Regions from separate parts of the Enterococcus raffinosus genome, predicted to be linked through region 1. Evidence: predicted binding sites of a transcription regulator. Region 1 holds the regulator's gene; the other holds the start of a gene.
The links. The regulator CtsR, encoded in region 1, represses protease genes until heat stress. The targets are predictions, from matches to a motif close to TTGGTCAAAAAAGGTCAAANA.
Positions count from the first base shown of each region.

Region 2: a site for CtsR is predicted at 5,414-5,434, ahead of clpB (ATP-dependent chaperone ClpB). Genes of this name have one in related genera too.

Region 1 covers NZ_CP072888.1:2,988,220-2,996,293, reverse strand. The annotation lists rRNA gene J9537_RS14625 (23S ribosomal RNA) at 1-1,222, shown strand, start outside; rRNA gene rrf (5S ribosomal RNA) at 1,301-1,416, shown strand; tRNA gene J9537_RS14615 (tRNA-Val) at 1,423-1,495, shown strand; tRNA gene J9537_RS14610 (tRNA-Lys) at 1,499-1,571, shown strand; tRNA gene J9537_RS14605 (tRNA-Leu) at 1,581-1,662, shown strand; tRNA gene J9537_RS14600 (tRNA-Thr) at 1,681-1,753, shown strand; tRNA gene J9537_RS14595 (tRNA-Gly) at 1,758-1,829, shown strand; tRNA gene J9537_RS14590 (tRNA-Leu) at 1,852-1,937, shown strand; tRNA gene J9537_RS14585 (tRNA-Arg) at 1,950-2,023, shown strand; tRNA gene J9537_RS14580 (tRNA-Pro) at 2,040-2,113, shown strand; gene J9537_RS14575 (CtsR family transcriptional regulator) at 2,233-2,700, shown strand; gene J9537_RS14570 (ATP-dependent Clp protease ATP-binding subunit) at 2,706-5,204, shown strand; gene J9537_RS14565 (peptidase U32 family protein) at 5,310-6,224, shown strand; gene J9537_RS14560 (peptidase U32 family protein) at 6,238-7,479, shown strand; gene gor (glutathione-disulfide reductase) at 7,656-8,074, shown strand, end outside.
Region 2 covers NZ_CP072888.1:1,684,615-1,692,688, forward strand. The annotation lists gene J9537_RS08260 (Fur family transcriptional regulator) at 1-393, opposite strand, end outside; gene cysK (cysteine synthase A) at 487-1,416, opposite strand; gene J9537_RS08270 (glucosaminidase domain-containing protein) at 1,647-2,495, opposite strand; gene clpB (ATP-dependent chaperone ClpB) at 2,761-5,364, opposite strand; gene J9537_RS08280 (zinc-binding alcohol dehydrogenase family protein) at 5,667-6,677, shown strand; gene J9537_RS08285 (lysylphosphatidylglycerol synthase transmembrane domain-containing protein) at 6,738-7,772, opposite strand; gene pepT (peptidase T) at 7,872-8,074, opposite strand, start outside.

The DNA of each region.
Region 1 (8,074 bases):
AGAACTCTCGTTAAGGAACTCGGCAAAATGACCCCGTAACTTCGGGAGAAGGGGTGCTGATCTAACGATCAGCCGCAGTGAATAGGCCCAAGCGACTGTTTATCAAAAACACAGGTCTCTGCAAAATCGAAAGATGACGTATAGGGGCTGACGCCTGCCCGGTGCTGGAAGGTTAAGAGGAGTGCTTAGCGTAAGCGAAGGTACGAATTGAAGCCCCAGTAAACGGCGGCCGTAACTATAACGGTCCTAAGGTAGCGAAATTCCTTGTCGGGTAAGTTCCGACCCGCACGAAAGGCGTAACGATTTGGGCACTGTCTCAACGAGAGACTCGGTGAAATTTTAGTACCTGTGAAGATGCAGGTTACCCGCGACAGGACGGAAAGACCCCATGGAGCTTTACTGCAGTTTGATATTGAGTGTTTGTACCACATGTACAGGATAGGTAGGAGCCGTAGAAGTCGGGACGCTAGTTTCGACAGAGGCGCTGGTGGGATACTACCCTTGTGTTATGACCACTCTAACCCGCACCACTGATCGTGGTGGGAGACAGTGTCAGATGGGCAGTTTGACTGGGGCGGTCGCCTCCTAAAGAGTAACGGAGGCGCCCAAAGGTTCCCTCAGAATGGTTGGAAATCATTCGCAGAGTGTAAAGGCACAAGGGAGCTTGACTGCGAGACCTACAAGTCGAGCAGGGACGAAAGTCGGGCTTAGTGATCCGGTGGTTCCGCATGGAAGGGCCATCGCTCAACGGATAAAAGCTACCCTGGGGATAACAGGCTTATCTCCCCCAAGAGTCCACATCGACGGGGAGGTTTGGCACCTCGATGTCGGCTCGTCGCATCCTGGGGCTGTAGTCGGTCCCAAGGGTTGGGCTGTTCGCCCATTAAAGCGGCACGCGAGCTGGGTTCAGAACGTCGTGAGACAGTTCGGTCCCTATCCGTCGCGGGCGTTGGAAATTTGAGAGGATCTGTCCTTAGTACGAGAGGACCGGGATGGACTTACCGCTGGTGTACCAGTTGTCTCGCCAGAGGCATCGCTGGGTAGCTATGTAGGGAAGGGATAAACGCTGAAAGCATCTAAGTGTGAAGCCCACCTCAAGATGAGATTTCCCATTTCTTTAAGAAAGTAAGATCCCTGAGAGATGATCAGGTAGATAGGTCAGAAGTGGAAGTGCAGTGATGTACGGAGCGGACTGATACTAATCGATCGAGGACTTAACCAAAATAAAATGATTGTCGGTCGTTTAAAAACGTTTCTGATCCAGTTTTGAGTGAACGAAGTTTACTCAAGTAAATAGCAGTGTGGTGGCGATAGCGAGAAGGATACACCTGTTCCCATGTCGAACACAGAAGTTAAGCTTCTTAGCGCCGATTGTAGTGAGGGGTTGCCCCTTGTGAGATTAGGACGTCGCCACGCGAACATGGAGGTTTAGCTCAGCTGGGAGAGCATCTGCCTTACAAGCAGAGGGTCAGCGGTTCGAACCCGTTAACCTCCATATGAGCCGTTAGCTCAGTTGGTAGAGCATCTGACTTTTAATCAGAGGGTCACAGGTTCGAGCCCTGTACGGCTCATAAGAATATGCGGGTGTGGCGGAATTGGCAGACGCACTAGATTTAGGATCTAGCGCCTTACGGCGTGGGGGTTCAAGTCCCTTCACCCGCATTTTATTTTTTTGTAGTTGCCGGCTTAGCTCAGTTGGTAGAGCATCTGATTTGTAATCAGAGGGTCGAGGGTTCAAGTCCTTTAGCCGGCATCATGCGGAAATAGCTCAGTGGTAGAGCACCACCTTGCCAAGGTGGGGGTCGCGGGTTCGAACCCCGTTTTCCGCTTTCCTGAAGACCAGGGAACAACGCCGGGGTGGCGGAACTGGCAGACGCACAGGACTTAAAATCCTGCGGTGAGTGATCACCGTACCGGTTCGATTCCGGTCCTCGGCATAATATAGATATGCGCCCATAGCTCAACTGGATAGAGTGTTTGACTACGGATCAAAAGGTTAGGGGTTCGACTCCTCTTGGGCGCGTAGTTTTTTTGTTTATCGGGAAGTAGCTCAGCTTGGTAGAGTACTTGGTTTGGGACCAAGGTGTCGCAGGTTCGAATCCTGTCTTCCCGATCAAAAAAGAAGGTGAAAACCTTCTTTTTTTTTATCCTTAATTAAAGAAAGGCGTTCTCCTTTATTTCATGCGTTAAATTCGATATAATTATGGTCAGGAATAGTCAATAGGAGGCGATATTATGAGCAGAAATACCTCTGATTTGATCGAGTCTTACTTGAAAGATATTTTGGAAAATAGTGAAATTATCGAAATTCGAAGAGCCGAGATGGCGCAGCTTTTTAATTGCGTACCTTCTCAAATAAATTATGTGATCAATACACGTTTTACTTTTCAACGGGGCTATTTGGTTGAAAGCAAACGAGGTGGGGGCGGCTATATTCGAATAAGCAAAGTTAAGATTTCTGATCAGCACTACTTTTTGGAACAGTTAATGGATTCTTTTGGAAATGAAATTTCGGAAGCGAATGCGTTTGGGATTATTCAAAAATTATTTGAAGAAGAAATTATTACTGAAAATGAAGGCAACTTGATGTTAAGTGCAGTATCGAAGAATGTTCTTGGTATCAGTCAAATTGAAAATAGACTACGGGCGAGAATTCTGCATGGATTTTTGGAACGTTTAAGTTATGAGAAAAAGGAGTGAGGGATATGGATCAGCTGTATACAGAACGCGCAAAAGCTGTGTTGGCGATTGCACAACAGGAAGCAAAATATTTTAAACACCGCTCGGTTGGTTCGGAGCATTTATTACTAGCGTTAGTCATCGAACAACAAGGAATTGCGGGCAAGACATTACGTCAAATGAATTCGAGTGAGAATGACATTCGTGAAGAAATTGAGCATATGACAGGTTACGGCTCAGTTAAGTCATATCCTGAAGGAGGATATCTTCCTTATTCTCCGAGAGCAAAACAGATTTTGATTTTTGCGGATGATGAGGCGAAGCGTTTCAATGCAAAATTGGTAGGTACAGAACATATTCTATTAGGTCTATTACGTGATGATGAAATTTTGGCTTCTCACATCCTAGTTAATCTCGGTTTGAGTCTACCTAAGATGCGACAACTTTTATTGAAGAAAATGGGTGTCAATGAAGCTCAAAATACAAATCAAGGAACTGGAACACGCAGGAAAGCCTCTGCTAAGCCTGTTCAAAGTAATTCCCAAGGCACCCCTACTTTAGATGGTTTGGCGCGGGATTTAACAAAACTGGCGCGGGAAAAACGATTAGATCCAGTAGTGGGTAGAGACAGCGAAGTCCGTCGAGTCGTACAAATTTTGAGTCGTCGAACTAAGAACAATCCTGTATTAGTTGGAGAACCTGGTGTTGGTAAAACGGCAATTGTAGAAGGCTTGGCGCAGCGGATTATTTCTGGTGATGTTCCTGAGGATATGCGTGGAAAGCGTTTGATGATGCTAGACATGGGGGCCCTTGTTGCGGGAACAAAATACCGTGGAGAATTTGAAGATCGGTTGAAGAAAGTAATTGATGAAATTTACCATGATGGTCAGATTATCTTGTTTATTGATGAGTTGCATACATTGATTGGTGCGGGTGGTGCTGAAGGTGCGATTGACGCTTCTAATATTTTGAAGCCTGCATTGGCACGTGGTGAACTGCAAACGATTGGTGCGACGACATTGGATGAATATCAGAAATACATTGAAAAGGATTCTGCTTTAGAGCGGCGGTTTGCTCGGGTACAGGTAGAAGAGCCAACACCTGAAGAAGCTGAAGAGATTTTGAAGGGATTACGTCCTCGATATGAGGAGCATCATGGCGTAGAAATTACGGATGAAGCATTGCATGCAGCGGTTTCTTTATCGGTGAGATATATTAATTCACGTCAATTACCAGATAAAGCGATTGACTTAATGGATGAATCTTCTGCGAAAGTCCGCTTAGATTCAACGGATGAAGTTTCTGAACTTACTGAGTTAGAAGAAGAAGTTCAAGAGTTAGTGACTGAAAAAGAAAAGGCGATTCAAAACCAAGACTTCGAGTCGGCAGCGCGTTTGCGTTTACGAGAAAAGCAGTTAGCGGAAGTTTTGGAACAAGCGAAAATTAAAGCAGCAAAACAAGAAAACGGCTATCTTGATCAAGTCACGGATGAAGATGTTGCCGCTGTGGTTTCTCAATGGACTGGGGTTCCTTTACAGCAGTTAGAGAAAAAAGAGAGCCAACGTTTATTGGATTTAGAAAATGTCTTGCATAAAAGAGTGGTCGGGCAAGAGGATGCGGTCAAAGCCATTTCCCGCGCGATTCGTCGGGCCCGAAGCGGCTTGAAAGATCCAAATCGTCCAATTGGCTCATTCATGTTCCTAGGACCAACAGGGGTTGGGAAAACAGAGTTGGCGAAGGCGTTAGCCGAGGCGATGTTTGGTAGTGAAGAAGCTTTAATTCGTGTAGACATGTCTGAATATATGGAAAAATATAGTACGAGTCGTTTGATCGGTTCACCGCCAGGATATGTTGGTTATGAAGAAGGTGGACAGCTAACAGAAAAAATTCGTCAAAAACCTTATTCAGTTATTTTGTTAGATGAGGTTGAAAAGGCTCATCCAGATGTCTTCAATATTTTATTACAAGTTTTAGATGATGGTCATTTAACAGATTCGAAAGGTCGGAAGGTTGATTTCCGCAATACGATCTTGATCATGACTTCAAATATTGGTGCGACTGAAATCCGTGAGGAAAAAAATGTTGGTTTCAACGTGAAGGATATTACGAAAGATCATCAAGCGATGGAAAAACGAATTTTAGAAGAACTGAAAAAGGCTTTCCGTCCAGAGTTCTTAAATAGAATTGATGAAACCGTAGTCTTCAAAACCTTAGATCAAGAACAAATTCATGAGATTGTGAAGATTATGAGTCGTTCCATTTTGGATCGCATGAAAGAACATGAGATTCAAGTGAAGATTACACCAGCGGCTTATGATGTTATCGGAAAAGTAGGATTCGATCCTGAATACGGTGCACGGCCAATTCGCAGAGCTTTACAGAAAGAAATTGAAGATCGCTTGGCTGAGGCGTTATTGTCAGGACAAATTCAATTAGGTGATGCGGTAACGATTGGTGCAAGCAAGGGGAAAATCACCTTGACTGTAAAAAATGTTAAAGAAGAAAAAATTCCAGAAAAAGTTTAGTTAATCAGAGGAGGACACTTAGGTGTGTTCCTCTTTTTTTCTGTCGTCAGTTGGAAACTTTTGGAAGCTGTGATAGTATGAGAAAGTCTAAAAGGAGGACCTACCATGATTGAGTTAATTGCGACGGCAGAGTCAATGGCGCAAGCCGAAGAATTACTTGCTGCTGGCGTGGATACATTATACATAGGGGAAGAGGCGTATGGGTTGCGATTGCCGTATTCTTTTTCTCGTGATGAACAAAAAGCATTAATTGAGCAGGCGCATGCTCAGGGAAAAAAAGTAAACATCGCGGTAAATGGGATCATGCATCCTGACAAGATGAAACAGATTCCAGAATATTTAGCATTTTTAGCAGAGGTACAACCAGATCATGTTGTTGTAGGTGATACGGGTGTGATTTACTTATTGCAGGAGTATGATCTGCCTTATATTTATGATGCACAAACATTGGTGACCAATGCCAGACAAATCAATTTTTGGCAGAAAAAGGGTGCGGTCGGTGCGGTTTTGGCTCGGGAAGTGCCGTTTAAAGAAATGCAGCATTTGAGTCAGCATGTGGAGGTTCCGGTAGAAGTCTTGGTGTACGGTGCTACTTGCATCCATCAATCGAAACGACCATTATTGGATAATTACTTCAATTACACAAATCAGAAAGAAGAAGTTTCAAAAGAGCGTGGATTGTTTATTTCAGAGCCGAAAAAAGCAGAGACGCATTATTCAATCTATGAAGATCAACATGGCACACATATTTTTGCTGACAATGATCTGAATTTAATTCAAGAATTGGCTGACTTGGCTCAAACAGGCTATCAAACTTGGAAGCTTGACGGATTATTTACCCCGGGATCAGATTTTGTCGCGATCGCGAAAATTTTTGCCGATGCAAAAACAGCAATTGAAGCAGGAACTTGGGATGAAGCCGCTATGAGCCAAGCGCAGCAAGAAATCCAAAAATATCATCCTGTTGGTCGAGGAATGGATACTGGTTTTTACCATTTAGACCCAACAGCGATTAAATAGGAGTAAGAGCAACATGACAGAGAGAAAACTGAAACGGCCAGAGGTTTTAGCCCCAGCCGGGACATTGGAAAAATTAAAAACCGCGATTCATTATGGCGCGGATGCTGTATATATTGGCGGGGATGCGTATGGATTGCGTTCTCGTGCGGGGAATTTTTCATTTGAAGAGATGGAAGAAGGCGTCGCTTTTGCTGATAAATACGGCGCAAAGGTTTATGTAGCTGCGAACATGGTGACGCATGAAGGAAATGAAGAAGGGGCAGGAGAGTTTTTCAAAAAATTAAGAGATATCGGTATTTCAGCAGTCATTGTTTCTGATCCGGCATTGATTGAAATTTGTGCAACAGAAGCGCCTGGGCTAGAAATTCATTTGTCTACTCAAGCGTCCGCAACCAATGCAGAGACGTTAAAATTTTGGCAAAATGAAGGCTTGGAACGAGTGGTCTTAGCTCGTGAAGTTTCAATGGAGGAATTAGCAGAAATTCGCCGAAATACAGATATTCAAATCGAAGCCTTTATTCATGGCGCGATGTGTATTTCCTATTCAGGACGCTGTACTCTGTCGAATCATATGTCGATGCGAGATGCTAATCGTGGCGGCTGCTCGCAATCTTGCCGTTGGAAATATGAACTATTCGATATGCCTTTTGCTCAAGAACATCGTTCATTGACGGAAAACGGAGATGTAACCGAAGAGTTTTCTATGAGTGCCGTAGATATGTCAATGATCGAACACATTCCTGATTTGATTGAAAACGGTGTTGACAGCTTGAAAATTGAAGGAAGAATGAAATCTATTCACTATGTTTCGACGGTTGCCAATGTATATAAAGCAGCGGTGGATAGCTATATTTCTGATCCAGAAAATTATGTCTGCAAGCAAGAATGGATCGATGAGCTGTGGAAAGTGGCGCAACGAGAACTATCGACAGGCTTTTATTATCATGTGCCAACAGAAAATGAACAGCTATTTGGACCAAGACGGAAGATCCCTGTCTATAAATTTATCGGTGAAGTGTTAAGCTATGACGAAGCCAGTGGAATCGCGACTGTTCGCCAACGAAATCATTTTAGAGTGGGCGATGAGATTGAGTTTTATGGTCCGAACTTCCATCATTTTGAACAAACAGTGACTGAAATGAAGAATGATGAAGGTGAACAGATTGATCGTGCGCCAAATCCAATGATGATCATCACGATGCCTGTAGCTCAACCGGTTAAACCTGGGGATATGATACGCAAGAAAAAAGACTGAGGCTTCCTCAGTTTTTTTCTTACGTCAAATTTTTGTTTCAAAACAAAAAGCAATTATTTTTTGACAGAATGTATTAAAATGAATCTATTGAGTACTGCTACTCATCACTAAAAGTGTTTTATTCGAAGGATTAGACAAGAAATAACTTTCATTAGTAAGAATTAGGAGGCAGATGAATGAAGGAATATGATTACATAGTAGTCGGTGGCGGTAGCGGCGGGATTGCTTCTGCCAATCGTGCAGGTATGTACGGGGCAAAGGTTTTGTTGATTGAAGGAAATAAAATCGGCGGCACGTGTGTCAATGTTGGATGTGTACCGAAAAAAGTAATGTGGCAGGCTAGCAGCATGCTGGAAATGATCGAGCGGGACGCGCCTAGCTATGGTGTCCAAGCGGATGTCGAAAAGTTTGATTTTAAAGAATTAGTGGCACGTCGCGAAAAATACATCGATTTTTTACATGGTGCTTATTATCGTGGGCTTGACAGTAATCATGTTGAGCGGATCGAAGGCTATGCGACATTTAAATCCGATCATGTTATCACGGTTAATGGTGAAGACTATACGGCGCCGAATATTTTGATCGCAACAGGCGG
Region 2 (8,074 bases), 1.3 Mb from region 1:
TTCTAAGCGGTGTTTGTTAATTTGATATCCTGTCAGTTTACTAGACGCCATTTCAACATCTTCTAATCCTGGATAGAAGAAATCAACGATTTTTCCGCAGTCCGTACAGATTGCATGATAGTGCTGCTGATTCGTAAAATCAAAGCGACTTGCCGCATCACCATAATTCATCTCCTGGACAATACCGATCTCAACGAATTTTCTCAAATTGTTGTACACAGTAGCCACGCTCATATTCGGGAAGCGGCTTTCTAGTGAACGAAAAATTTCATCAGCTGTTGGATGATTACGGTACTGGATCAAATACTCTAAAATGGCATAACGTTGTGGCGTAATTCGGACTCCGCCGGCCTTTAATTCTTTGACCGCTCGATCGACTGCCTCATTTACCATATAAGCCCCTCCTAATTGTATTCTATATTAAAATGATACTATTATCTGAGGGGAAATACTAGTTGGATTCAAAAATTAATGTTTTTCATAAAGTTATTGGTTAAATTGAAATAATTCAGTAGACAAGTATCTCTCACCATTGTCTGGTAACAAAACCAATACTTTCTGATCAGGATTCATCTCTTTAGCTACCTTTATTGCTGCAAATAAAGCCGCACCTGAAGATACTCCTACAAGAATTCCTTCTTTTTTTGCGATTTCTCTAGCAGTTTCCATAGCTTCACTGCTGCTTACAGGTAACACTTGATCGTAAATCTCCGTGTTTAAGATGCTTGGGACGAAACCAGCGCCAATTCCTTGGATTTTATGTGGTCCAGACTGACCACCTTCTAAAACTGGTGATTCTTCGGGCTCTACCGCATAAATCTTGATATCTGTATACATGCGTTTAAGCTCATTTCCAACACCAGTGATTGTACCACCGGTTCCTACACCGGCAACAAAAGCATCTAATCCATTTTTTTCAAATGCATTTACAATCTCTTTCGCCGTTGTTTCTTCATGTACTTTTGGATTTGACGGATTATCGAATTGCGCAGGAACAAACCAATCATTTTCTTCAGCAAGTTCCTTCGCTTTTGCGATTGCACCCTTCATCCCCTCAGCTCCAGGTGTTAGAACTAGCTCAGCTCCATAAGCTTGCATTAGCTTTCTTCGTTCGATACTCATTGTTTCTGGCATTACTAAAATAACTGGATAACCCTTGGCTGCCCCAACCATAGCTAAACCGATGCCTGTATTTCCAGAGGTTGGCTCGATAATTGTCATACCATCTTTTAATTTACCGCTTTTTTCTGCATCCTCGATCATTCTTAAGGCAATTCGATCTTTTACACTGCCTCCAGGATTAAAGGATTCTACCTTAACATAAACTTGTGCCATATCCTCTGATGGCAAGTTTCTAAGTTTTACAATGGGTGTGTCACCAATTGTATCCAAAATAGAATTATAAATTTTTGTCATTCTCCTCGCTCCATTCCTTACCTTATGTAAGTTATCTTATCGAATATTTTAGAAAGATGCGAGAATTTCGACTCTAAAAAACTTTCTATAGACTATTTCTTAATGAACTATCTATTTTAAAGTCGTAGTTCGTCTCTCATTATATCAATTTTTAAATAAAACAAAATAGATAATAAAAATTAAGCCAAAAAAAAATGGAGTATTCTACTCCATTTTTCAAGTTCTTAAAATCAAATGACGATTGTATCTCCAGGCATAATTGTTGAATCAGAACTCCAACCGTTATCTGCTAATAGTTGGTCAACGCTGATTCCGAATTTTTCAGCAATTCCCCAAATTGAATCACCAGATTGTACCGTATACGATTGACCGCTGGCTTGAGAAGACGAACTAGTTTGCTCAGTTGTCTGAACATTTGTAGTTTGTGCTTGAACAGCCGTGCCTGATCCCGGTGTATCAAAACGAGTTAAATTATATGTCTGAATTAAGGAGATCAATTTACTAGTATATCCTGGATCTGTTGCATAACGACCAGTTAAATAGACTGCAGCATCTTGATAACTATTTGTGTGGCTCTTCCATGCTCCAGCATAGTATGAGCTAGCTAAGAGACTCGCATGTGCTTGAAAGGATTCAGCATAGCTACTATAAACTGCAAAAGGTTCATTCATTGTTACCCATTGACCATTTAAGTATTCCTGTGTGCTCATAGTTACCGATGGACCACCACTATATTCTTTCACGCCGAATAAATTGTAATAAGGAGCAGCAGATAATTGAGAACTTCCAAAACCAGTTTCTACTAATGCTTGAGCGACCATAATAGATGCATATAGATCATTTGAAGCTGAAACTTGCATAGCAGAAGCACCTAATTGTTCGATAAATGTCGATTGATTTTGAACTTGACCGGTTTCTGCTGCGCTAGCTTTTATCGTGTTTGTATTCAAAACAGCTGGTGATAGAATCATTGCTGTACCCAATAAAGGCACCGTTCTTTTAGCCATCTTCAAGCGTTTCTCTTTTTGTTGTGTTTTTATATAATTGTACTTTTCAATGCGGGTTTTAAATTGGTTCATTGCTTACCTCCAAGTAACCTTTGCATAACTCTTCATTTTTGATTACTTTAAAAGTATAAAGCATTAACAATTAACAAACAATTTAAACACTACAAATTCACTAATTTGTCATTACTTCGTAATATGTGTAATGAAAAAGTTGCTATTTTTCGGCAATGAAATGCTTGATTTTTTTGTATTTTTCTTATAGCTTTTCATTTCTATAAAAGAAGTGAAGTAGCGAATTATATCTCTACTTCACTTCTTTTTTGTTTACATAATCTTTTTATATGTCCATGGGTTGATTCTGAAAGACTAGTTGATCATCAAGTAGCTCGATAGACACTTTTGTTTTCGGCAACACGCGTCCTGCGATAATTTCTTTAGCCAAAGGCGTCTCTACCTCTCGTGTAATAAATCGTTTCAACGGCCGAGCCCCGTACTGTGGTTCATAGGCTTTCTCCGCGATCCAGCTTTTTGCATCCTCAGTTATGTCTAATTGAATCTCTTGCTCTTCCAAGCGATGAGATAAATGCTGAATGATTTTTTCCACGATTCCTTTTACGTCATTCAAGCTTAATGGTGTAAAAAGAATAGTATCATCAATTCGATTTAAAAATTCAGGCTTAAAGTGTCCTCGTAGCATACTTAATACTTGTTCTTTCGTTGCTTCAGGAATATCCCCTTCTGCAGTTACGCCATCTAAAAGAACTTGCGAACCAATATTGCTGGTCATAATCAATACGGTATTCTTAAAATCAACTAATCGACCTTTAGAGTCTGTTAATCGACCATCATCCAGTACTTGCAGCAAAATATTAAATACATCAGGATGAGCTTTTTCTATTTCATCTAATAAAATGATTGTATACGGGTTTCGACGAACGGCTTCTGTCAATTGACCACCTTCCTCGTAACCTATATAACCTGGAGGTGCTCCAACGAGCCGTGACACTGAATGTTTTTCCATGTACTCGCTCATATCAATTCGAACCATATGATCTTCTGAATCGAATAGGTTTTCTGCCAAGGCTTTGGCAAGCTCTGTTTTACCGACTCCTGTTGGTCCCAGGAACAAGAAAGAGCCTAACGGACGATTTGGATCCTGTAACCCTGCACGTGAACGTAATACAGCATCACTCACAGCATCCACAGCTTCATCCTGGCCAATCACACGACGGTGCAGTGTACTATTTAAACTTAGTAATTTTTCACGTTCACCTTCTACTAATTTGGTAACAGGAATACCTGTTAAACGTCCAACTACTTGTGCAATTTCATTTTCTGTTACTGATTCCTGAACCATTTTGATATCATTTTTCTGATTTTTCGCTTCCAATTCGGCTAATTCTTTTTCTAGATTTGGAATCGTGCCATGACGTAGAACTGCAGCACGCTCTAAGTCATAATTGTTTTCTGCATCTTCCAACTCATGTTTTGCCTGATCGATTTCTGCACGTTTATTAGAAACCACATTGACTTCTTCTTTTTCAGTCTCCCATTGCAATTTCATCGCATTCGTTTCTTCACGAAGGTCAGCCAATTCTTCCTGCAAGTTTTCTAGTCGTTTTTTGCTTGCGTCGTCGCTTTCTTTTTTTAATGCCGCTTCTTCAATTTCTAGTTGCATTAAACGTCGCGTCACTTGGTCCAGTTCAGTCGGCATAGAGTTCATTTCAACACGAATACTAGCGCTCGCTTCATCCACTAAATCAATCGCTTTATCTGGTAAGAAACGATCTGTAATATATCGATCTGACAATGTTGCTGCAGCTACTAATGCATTATCATGAATATTTACACCATGATGGATTTCGAAGCGTTCTTTTAAACCGCGCAATATACTGATCGTATCCTCAACGGTGGGTTCTTTCACTAAGACCTTCTGAAAGCGGCGTTCTAAAGCTTTATCCTTTTCCATGTATTGACGATATTCGTCTAATGTAGTCGCACCAATCAAATGTAGTTCGCCACGCGCCAACATTGGTTTTAAAATATTTCCAGCGTCCATACTGCCTTCTGTTTTTCCGGCGCCAACAATATTATGAATTTCATCGATAAAGAGTAAAATGCGCCCATCTGATTTTTTTACTTCTTTTAGAACGGCCTTTAATCGTTCTTCAAATTCACCACGAAATTTCGCACCAGCGATTAAGGAGCCCATGTCCAAAGAAAAAACTGTTTTATCCTTAAGATTTTCTGGAACATCCTTCCGAACGATACGCTGCGCTAATCCTTCTACAATAGCTGTTTTTCCTACACCAGGTTCGCCGATCAAAACAGGATTATTTTTGGTTTTTCGCGAAAGAATACGAATCACATCGCGAATTTCTTCATCGCGACCAATGATAGGGTCTTGCTTGCCGTTTTTAACTTGCTGAACCAAATCAACTCCATATTTTTCTAACGCTTTATAAGTTTCTTCCTGATTTTGTGAAGTCACACGATCTCCTCCTCGCATCTCTTCAATATTTTTCTGTACTTCCTTTTCATTTAATCCTTGCTCATTCAAATATTTCGTCAAGGAGTAATTTTTTAATTTCATTAATGCTAATATGACGATTTCTGTTGATAAAAAATCATCTTGAAATTTGTCTCTAAGTTTATCTGCTTCATTTAATAAATTAAATAAATTTTGACTAAGGTTCTGTCCATACTGGACGTTTCCACCACTTATAGTTGGGTATTCATCCAATACTTTGTCTACTACTTGCTCAAATTGTTCAACATCAATACCCGCATCCGTATAAAAATTCCTGCCAAAGTGATTAGGCTGCAAAAATATCTTCCATACATGAGCAATATCAATTTCCTGATGATGTCTCGTAACAGCAATCTGCTGAGCTTCAGCAATCGCTTCTTGTAAAGTTGTCGTCATTTTTTCGATATTCATAAACATACCTCCGACATTATTAATGGTTTACAAATAATAGTATATACTTTTGGTCAGTAAAGGTCAAACTATTCACTCACTAAATTCAAAGTTTATTATTATGAAGAAAATCAAAATAATGCTACAATTCTTTCATTGCTAAATAGGAAACAGCTTGTCCGTCTTACTTATGAATTAGCTAATTTTATCTTTTTAAATGAGAGCTTCATTAAGTATAAGATTAGCTGTATGACTATACAACGTGAAAATCAAACTCATTTTTATTAAAAATGGGTACACAATTGGATAAGGAGAGTGATTCGATGATTTCTCGCGTAATCGGATTCGAAAAAGGTTTTCTGCTTTCAGAAGGGAACCATTTCGAAACGTACGAAGTAATGCTTCCTAAATTAAATAAGCTTGATCTGGTTGTAAAAAACTTAGCTGTTTCAATAAATCCTATTGACACAAAATTGAGACAAAGTGGCAAAGGAACTCCTCAACCCCATGTCTTAGGATTTGATAGTGTTGGCATTGTCACCCAACTAGGTAGCGATGTTAAAAATTTTGAGGTTGGAGATCGAGTGCTATTTGCCGGTACTACCAAAAGATTTGGCAGCTACAGCGAAAATCAAGTCGTTGACTCCCGAATCGTCGCAAAACTGTCAGGCGGCATTTCTACCGACGAAGCTGCAGCGTTGCCGCTAACCTTCATCACTGCTTATGAAATGCTATTTGAAAAAATGGAATTGATACCTGAGGAAGGTCAAAATAATGGCACAATCTTAATTATCAATGGCGCTGGAGGTGTTGGTTCGTTAGCGACGCAATTAGCAAAATGGGCTGGTCTAACTGTGATTACCACTGCCTCTCGTAAAGAAAGTAAAGAATGGTCTGAAAAAATGGGAGCTGATCACGTGATTGATCACCATAAAGACCTAACTAAACAATTAAGAAAGATTGGACATCCATCCTTGCCATACATATTAATTCTTCATTCGACAGATCGCTATTTTGAGGAAATGAGTGATTTACTGGAACCCTTTGGTCATCTCGGATCAATTGTAGGAGCAAATAAAGATGTAGATTTAACGAAATTAAAAAATAAATCTGGTAGTTTTGATTGGGAATATATGTTTGCTAAAACCGATTATGACTACAACATCGCTTCACAAGGAGCAATTTTAGCTTTACTTGTTCAGCTGATGAATGAGAAAAAGATCAAAAGTACGTTAACGAAGATTATTCCTGGTTTTTCTCCAGATGTTTTTTATCAAGCCCACCAATTTATTGAAGAAGATAAAATGATTGGGAAACTCGTCGTCCACTATTAAAATTTCAAAAGCTGTGTTTTTAGTTTCAAAGTATATAAAAAAGAAGTTAAACGAAAAGTATTAATCGTTAACTTCTTTTTTTGCTTCTTTAATTTCATGATTAATTTGCCGTTGCTTATTAATCAATACATAAATCATTCCAATTAGAAATGGCAATAAATATGTCGCATAACGATAAAGCAGCAGTGACGAAACTGCATCGACTTTTCCAACAACGTTGCGGAATAGGAGCACATAGACAAATTCAAAACCTCCGATTCCTCCTGGAGCTGGCAGTATGCCACCAATGATTACTGTAAAACTGATCAACGCCACGGTCAACCATAGATCAATCGAAGGACGATCGTGGACTAAAATAAAAAAGGGAAGCATATACCAGACAGCTAATTTCGCCATATTTGAACAAAACACACGGATCATTGCATTTTTGTCATGAATAAAAGTTTGGATGGCACCACGCAAAGAGTAAACCTGATTGTTCACCTGATCCACAATATCTCGCAACTTCTGCCTTTTGAATAGTCGATTACAGATCAATACCAAGAGAACTTGCGCATTAACATTTAAACTTAGCACTAGTAAAGTAGAAATAATCAATAACGTCACAAGAATACCAGCAAGAACCCAAAAAATCCCATTCGCAATATGCTGCTGAATCGCATCACTTTTTACGATTAAAAAGAACAACGCCCAGATCATTAAAGCAATTTTGTAAGTCACCATTCGTAAAGCACTGGTACCTGTTCCTTCTGAGTACCGTAAATCTTTTTTATGGTAATAAATGACTTCAGACACAATCGATCCAGTACCAAAAGTAATGACACGATAAAAAGTCGCATAAGCCGATGCAAAAAAACCATCGCGAACGGTAAATGCCGTATTAAATTCACCTGCAATATTTTTAATTGTATACCCTTCGATAAGTTGACTAATCAACCCTAATCCTGTGACACCTATAAGTACCGGCAATGAAGTTCTGCCTAGTTCAGTAAAAATATCACTTAACGAATCGCGGACCACAAAGATGATAATTCCAATCATAACAACAAACAACAAAATATTTAGAATCAATTTCCGATTGATCGATAACTTCATTTTTTAGCCTCATTTTTATCTTTATTGCTATAGCCTAACACATGCGAAAGAGCAAAAAAAGAAAAAGCTTCAAGTTTCCTCAAAGCTTTTTCAAAAAAACTATTTTGCATTGTTTTCTATGATCTTCACAATCACGTCAACTGCTTTTTCCATGGTTTGTAATGAGACAAACTCAAAGCGTCCATGCATGTTTTCAGCACCAGCAAAGATATTAGGTGTTGGAATCCCCATGAAAGAAATTTTAGACCCGTCAGTTCCGCCTCGAATGGGTTCGATAATTGGTGTTACACCAACTTCTTCCA